DNA from 3 places in the Metabacillus sp. YM-086 genome. Region 2 is predicted to be linked to each of the others. Evidence: riboswitches for the same ligand, from Rfam matches in the RefSeq annotation. Region 2 holds a riboswitch; each other region holds the start of a gene.
What was found. Region 2 has a riboswitch for S-adenosylmethionine ahead of ACEWK1_RS05920 (methionine biosynthesis PLP-dependent protein). Riboswitches for the same ligand answer to the same signal wherever they lie in the genome.

Region 1: linked by a shared signal. The riboswitch ahead of ACEWK1_RS25700 (sugar ABC transporter substrate-binding protein) and the one ahead of ACEWK1_RS05920 (methionine biosynthesis PLP-dependent protein) in region 2 are both predicted to bind S-adenosylmethionine.
Region 3: linked by a shared signal. The riboswitch ahead of mtnK (S-methyl-5-thioribose kinase) and the one ahead of ACEWK1_RS05920 (methionine biosynthesis PLP-dependent protein) in region 2 are both predicted to bind S-adenosylmethionine.

The regions. Positions count from the first base shown of each region.
Region 1 covers NZ_JBLUOI010000112.1:9,661-11,866, forward strand. The annotation lists gene ACEWK1_RS25695 (sugar ABC transporter ATP-binding protein) at 1-90, opposite strand, end outside; gene ACEWK1_RS25700 (sugar ABC transporter substrate-binding protein) at 205-1,332, opposite strand; SAM riboswitch class I at 1,448-1,553, opposite strand; gene ACEWK1_RS25705 (hypothetical protein) at 1,814-2,128, opposite strand.
Region 2 covers NZ_JBLUOI010000009.1:17,552-19,757, forward strand. The annotation lists gene metC (cystathionine beta-lyase) at 1-348, opposite strand, end outside; gene ACEWK1_RS05920 (methionine biosynthesis PLP-dependent protein) at 335-1,459, opposite strand; SAM riboswitch class I at 1,583-1,925, opposite strand; gene ACEWK1_RS05925 (SCO family protein) at 1,995-2,206, opposite strand, start outside.
Region 3 covers NZ_JBLUOI010000002.1:50,077-52,282, reverse strand. The annotation lists gene ACEWK1_RS01155 (pyridoxal phosphate-dependent aminotransferase) at 1-46, opposite strand, end outside; gene ACEWK1_RS01150 (carbon-nitrogen family hydrolase) at 152-940, shown strand; SAM riboswitch class I at 1,098-1,244, shown strand; gene mtnK (S-methyl-5-thioribose kinase) at 1,338-2,206, shown strand, end outside.

The sequences.
Region 1 (2,206 bases), on a different contig from region 2:
ACTTTTCATAATAAAGTCAACCTCATCTAATGCTTTTACACCAGGAAATTCTATTGAAATTTTTTTCATTTCTAATACTGAGTGATTCATCAATTTGCCTCCTTTCTACTAATTTACACTTCTATGGGATTTAATGTATGTGAGGTAATCAGAGGAAAACGAACACTCTCATAACCTTAGAGAGTGTTCGTTAAGTCTAAAGCATTATTTCTTATAATATTCTTTTAACGTTTTCATCCACTCTTCTTCAAATGCAGTAGATTGGCCCCAGCCTTCCACAGTATCTGCCAGATTCACCATATTAATTGGCTCACTTGACTGTAACAATGCTTCCTGTGAAATAAGAGAAGCTTCAAGATTATACGCTTCTGGTGTTTCTTCTCCCGCAAGCTTTTTCGCTAACAATCTCATATCAACTGCACCAATTAACTTCGGATCAACAGCTGCTGTGTACTTCCAAGAACTTTCTTCATTTTGCATTTCTTGAAGATCTGCATTTGAAACATCAATTCCATAAATCTTAATTTCATCTCTTCCAGCTTCTTTAATCGCACGCGCTGCACCTATTGCAAAAGCATCCCATGTTGCAAAAATCGCATCAATTTCACCTTTTGGATGTTTGTTCAACATTGCCGCCACAGCATTTTGTGTTTGAACAGATGTATCTGCTGCTGCAACTCCAAAGCGTTCAACTTCTTTAATACCTGAATTGTTAGCAAGAATATCTTGGTATACTGCGTTTCTTCTCACCATTGGTGGGAATCCGTCAACCCATAGATAAACAATGTTTGCTTCCCCGTTTGTATCTTGAACTAATTGATCTAACGCGAGCTTTGCTAACGCCTCATCATCTTGTGAAGTTAATGTTACCCCTCCAATTTCAGCTAACCCTTCATTTGAATCAAATGTAACAACACTTTTTCCTGCATCAACAAGCTTTTGAACAGCATCAACAGTTGCTTCATCATCTCCATGTGAAATGATAAAACCGTCATAGTCTTCCTCTAAGCCCTGGGCAATAGCATCATGGAATTTAGCTGTATCACCGTTTGCGGTAAATACATCAACTGTAAATCCTAACGCTTCTCCTTCTTCTTTAGCTCCTGCTAAAAATTGAGCTGTATGATCATCTCCACCGATTTTACGGATAACTTTGATTTTAGCACCTTCACCATTTGCAAAACGTTCAGGTACATTATCTAATGATACTTCTGGATTTCCTTTAGCTTGAGTTGATTCAGCTGTTTCTCCATTATTTGAAGAACAACCTGTCACAAGTAACGTCAGCACAATAGTCAAAAGAAATGCTGCATTAAAAAATCTGTTTTTCATCGTTGCATTGCCCCCTTATTTTCTATAAAACTTTTTAATTATGTCTAGTAATACTAGGCAACAAAAAAACCTCTCTAAAGATAGAGAGGTTTCACCACAATTTTAGGAGTCTCCTCTCTTATCTTTCAAAGCTTTAAAAGCTTTGCAGGATTTAGCACCAATTCTAATTGAACGGTTGCCGGGCGTCATCGGGCCAGTCCCTCTGCCACTCTTGATAAGAGATCTTTTTATGCGATTAAGTAAAATAAACAATAAATATACTTTAATACTCTACAGGATAGATGTCAATCATTAATTGAATATTTCTAATAGTTATTATAAAAAATCAATTGGATCAATTTCATAATGTATCATTTGTTACCAAAAAACGTATAAATTTCACATTTAATAATGTTCTTATCCGTGTATTATTTTTTATTAACATGTTCAAAATGAAGAAAGATGTTCGTTTTTTGACTTAAGAGTCATAATTGAAATTAACTCAATTATATACATTTGATACCTGCAAGTGTCTTAAGCGTTTATTAATTTCTGATTCAAATGTTACTTTTGTTGCTAAATAGTCAAAAATGCCACTATCAATAAGGAGTTTCGTATTTTCAGAGCTTCTAATTCCATCTGAGGTTTTCTGTATATACTCTCCGATTCCCTTTATTAATTCAACAAGATATTTTGTATCTAATTCTTCTAATTTATAATCTTCTCTCCTAGAAATTGTTCTGGCTGTATAATCAATTAAAACTCTTTCATATGTAAAAAAATTAATGACTTTCCAATCCTCTTTAGATAATGCCATTCTACTAATCTCCTTATTTTTATACCTGTTATCATTATAAAAACAAGAGGATTCTAAAATAAACATTTTTCCTTCGTA
Region 2 (2,206 bases):
TCGAGTTAAAACATCTGTAATAATACGGAAAGTTCCACCATACACGTCCTCTGTTACAAGTACATGATCTCCTTGTGATAACAATAAAAACGCGGTAGAAATAGCTGCCATACCAGAAGAGAACGCCAATCCACGAGATCCACCTTCTAGCTCCGCAATCGCACTTTCCAACGCTTCACGCGTGGGATTTCCTGAGCGTGCATAATCATATTTCCCAAATTCATCAATATCAAATTGATGAAAAGTAGAGGAATGATGAATCGGCACACTTACCGATCCTGTGCCACGATCAACCTTTGACTCGTTATGAAGTAGCTTTGTTTGAAATGACCAATCATGATTGCTCAACTGCTTCCGCTCCTTTCATTGCATGAAATGCTTGTGTTAAATCTTCAATAATATCTTCTGCATGCTCAACACCTACTGAAAAACGTAGCAGCTTGTTACAGACACCATTTGCGATTCGAATCTCTTCAGGAATATCCATATGTGTTTGCGTAGCTGGATACGTAATGAAGCTTTCGATTCCACCTAGACTTTCTGCAAAAGTAATTGTTTTCAAGTTTTTCAGGAACGGATTTACCCATGCTTCATCTTGTAAACGGAATGAAAGCATTCCACCCTTACCAGGATACAGTACATCAAGTACAGCTTCATGCTCTTCTAAAAATGCCGCTACCTTTTGAGCATTTTCTTGATGCTGTCTCATACGAAGGGATAAAGTTTTCATCCCTCTCATTAATAACCAAGAATCAAATGGGGATAAAACTGCACCGATTGCGTTTTGATGTTGGAAGAATTCATCACTTAATTCCTGACCTTTTGTTACAACCAAGCCTGCAAGAACATCGTTGTGTCCTCCTAAATATTTCGTGGCACTATGGATCACAATATCCGCTCCGTCTAAGATTGGCGTTTGAAGAAGTGGTGTATAGAAAGTGTTATCAACAATCACGAGTATGTTATGCTTTTTTGCAACTGCTACTAGTTCTTTAATGTCGGCTTCCTGCATTAATGGGTTTGTAGGCGTTTCAATGAATAGAGCCTTTGTATTATCATTAATCAATTTTTCCGTTTCAACGGGATTTGTGAAATCATCATATTGAAATGATAATCCATATTTTCTCCATTCTCTTTCAAAGAGGCGGTATGTTCCACCGTAAAGGTCAGAAGAAACGATCAGTTCGTCTCCGCTTTGGAAGAGGGCCATAATTGTTTGAATCGCGGCCATTCCTGAGCTGAAGGCAAAGCCACGGTCGCCATGCTCAAGGTCTGCGATTGCTTTTTCGACTAAAAGTCTTGTAGGATTTCCTGTACGGATATAATCAAATCCAGTAGATTCTCCAATTCCTGCATGACGATAGGCTGTTGATAAATAAATTGGCGGGTTAACTGTACCTGTAACATTTTCACTGCGGTTTCCGATTTGTGCTAATTTCGTTTCAATTCTTTTGCTCATGTTTGTCACTCCTAAGATTTAAATTTAACAATATGTACATGAGAGAAAGCGTACATGTTTTAAAAAAAGCAAAATAAAAAGTCTTCCTCGTTAAGAAGAAGACTGTGTCGTTAAGTGCGCTTCTTCTTATCTCTCAAGCATAAAGCTGGTGTGGCTTGCTGGATTTAGCACCTTGGCACTCGCAGAAGTCTTTGTATGGTGTTGTTAATAAGTAAACTCATAATTAGTGTTGTATAGCTTTTTCACAGCACGCAAGTGCTTGCGGCTTGCTCTGCAAACCTCGACAGAAAATGAAAAATGCCTGTTACAAACAAGAGCACTTTGTTCCATTCATTTTTCATTTCCTGTCGGTGCTGTGAAAAACTTACTTAGAGTTTATCTATCATCAATCCACCAGATCTTCACTCGTTATGAACCGGTTGCTGAGGCTTCATAGGGCCAGTCCCTCTGCCTCTCTTGATAAGAAATATATGAAATTTTTAAAATGTTTAACTTTTTATTACTGTACCTTATTCAAGTGGAGAATGCAATAGAATTATTGTAATAGTTTGATATCTTCGATTATTTTTTCAAATGGTACGTTAGATACTCCATCGTATTGTTCTAGAATTTGACTGCCTTTCATGAGAAAAATCGAAGTACTGTGTACATATTGAGTTGAGCCTTCGAGCTTTGCAGCGGGTGCTAAGAAACTTATATTAGTAAAAGATTCAATGTCCGCTTGGTCATAGCCTGTTAAAAAGTTCC
Region 3 (2,206 bases), on a different contig from region 2:
GCTTGGGTAATGTATTTAATAAATGGGATTGCTCAAAAACTTTCATTTTCTACACCTACTCAAAAAATTCTTGAAATTCTAGTCACAAATCATATATTGTTAGAAGCAACTTGTAAAGTAAAAATTTATAAATGAAGGTGTGACTGAAAAAATGAAACCTATCATTGCATGTATTCAACTTGATATTAAATTTGGTGATCCTGATTTTAATTATGAGCAAGTAGAAGAAAAAGTGGCATTAGCAGTCGAACAAGAGAAACCGAACATCATTGTCCTTCCTGAGCTTTGGACAACTGGCTATGATTTAACTCGCCTTGATGAAATAGCTGATCATGATGGCGAGAGAACAAAAACATTCCTAAGTAACTTAGCAAAAAAGTATAATGTTCACTTTGTTGGTGGCTCTATTGCAAAAAAAAGCAAAGATAGCGTGACAAATACGATGTATATTGTGGACAATAACGGAGAGTTTATCCATGAATATAGCAAGCTTCACTTATTTAAACTCATGGATGAACATCATTTTTTAGTTTCGGGAACTGAAAAAGGGTTATTTGAAATAGGTGGACTGAAAAGTGCAGGAGTCATTTGCTACGATATCCGTTTCCCGGAATGGATACGCGCTCATACAACAAAAGGTGCAGAAGTATTATTTGTTGTTGCTGAGTGGCCTATGCCAAGACTTCATCATTGGAAAACACTACTGCTAAGCAGAGCCATTGAAAATCAATGTTATGTTGTTGCATGTAACCGTGCTGGGTCTGATCCAAATAATGAATTTGCAGGACATTCTCTCATCATTGATCCATGGGGAGAGATAGTAGCTGAAGCTAACGAAAAAGCCGGAATGATCTCAGCCGAAATAGACGCTGAAGTTGTCAAAAAGGTACGCAGTCAAATCCCAATCTTTGATGACCGCCTACCACAATTTTATCAATAAGAAACTTCACAAATATTTAGGCAATTCCCAATAATATATTGACAAAGATAAAGTAACATTGGTAATATCCTAATCAAGCGATATATTTTTCTAGAAAAGCATTAATTTTTCGAATACTTAATATGCTAAACATATACTTATGTTTTAAATAAAAAATCTCTTATCAAGAGTTGGCAGAGGGACTTGGCCCAATGACGCCGCAGCAACCGACCATATTTCATCTTAAAATGAAATAATACCTGGGACTTCCAGTTGGGCACGGTGCTAATTCCATCAGAAAGAAAATCTTTCTGAAAGATGAGAGGTGCGAAGCAATGACTTCAAGCCTCTTTCAATCTGGAAAGAGGCTTTTCTTTTTAGAAAAGCCTCCAAAAACAAAAAATTGGAGGATAAATAAATGTGTGCACATAAAAAATCACCTATTTACGAACCACTAACTGAAAATGGAGCAATTGCCTTAGCAAAGAAATTACAGCTGCTTTCTGAAAATAGTCAACTAACATGCAATGAAATTGGCGATGGAAATTTAAACTTAGTTTTCAGGGTGAAAGATCCAGAAAATGGAGAAAGCATCATTATTAAACAAGCATTACCATATGCGAAGGTAGTTGGTGAAAGCTGGCCGCTAACTCTTGATCGTTCCAGAATCGAAACAAATGCACTTCTTAAGCAAGCGGAATTTGTTCCACAATATGTACCAAAAGTTTTTTATTCAGACGAATCATTAGCAATAACAATCATGGAAGATCTATCACATCTTGAAATTGCTAGAGCAGCCTTTATTAGTGGAAAAGATTTACCACTATTATCTCAACATGTTGGAGAATTCCTTGCTAAAACATTGTTTTATACATCTGATTATGGAATGGATCAACATTATAAAAAATCATTGGTTCAACAATTCATCAACCCTGATCTTTGTAAAATAACTGAAGACCTTATTTTTACTGATCCCTTCTTCGATCATGAAACAAACGATTACGAGCCAGAACTTCAAGATGATGTAGAACAAATTTGGCAGGACAATGAATTAAAGGTTGAGGTTGCTAAACTTAAACAGATCTTTCTAACAAAAGCTGAAGCACTATTACACGGTGACCTGCATACTGGAAGTATTTTTGCAGATGAACAAGAAACAAAAATCATTGATCCTGAATTTGCTTACTTCGGTCCTATCGGCTTTGATGTTGGTCAAGTATTTGCGAATTTACTTTTTAATGCATTATCTCGAGAAACGAATAAACAACAAATTCTTTTCCATCATTT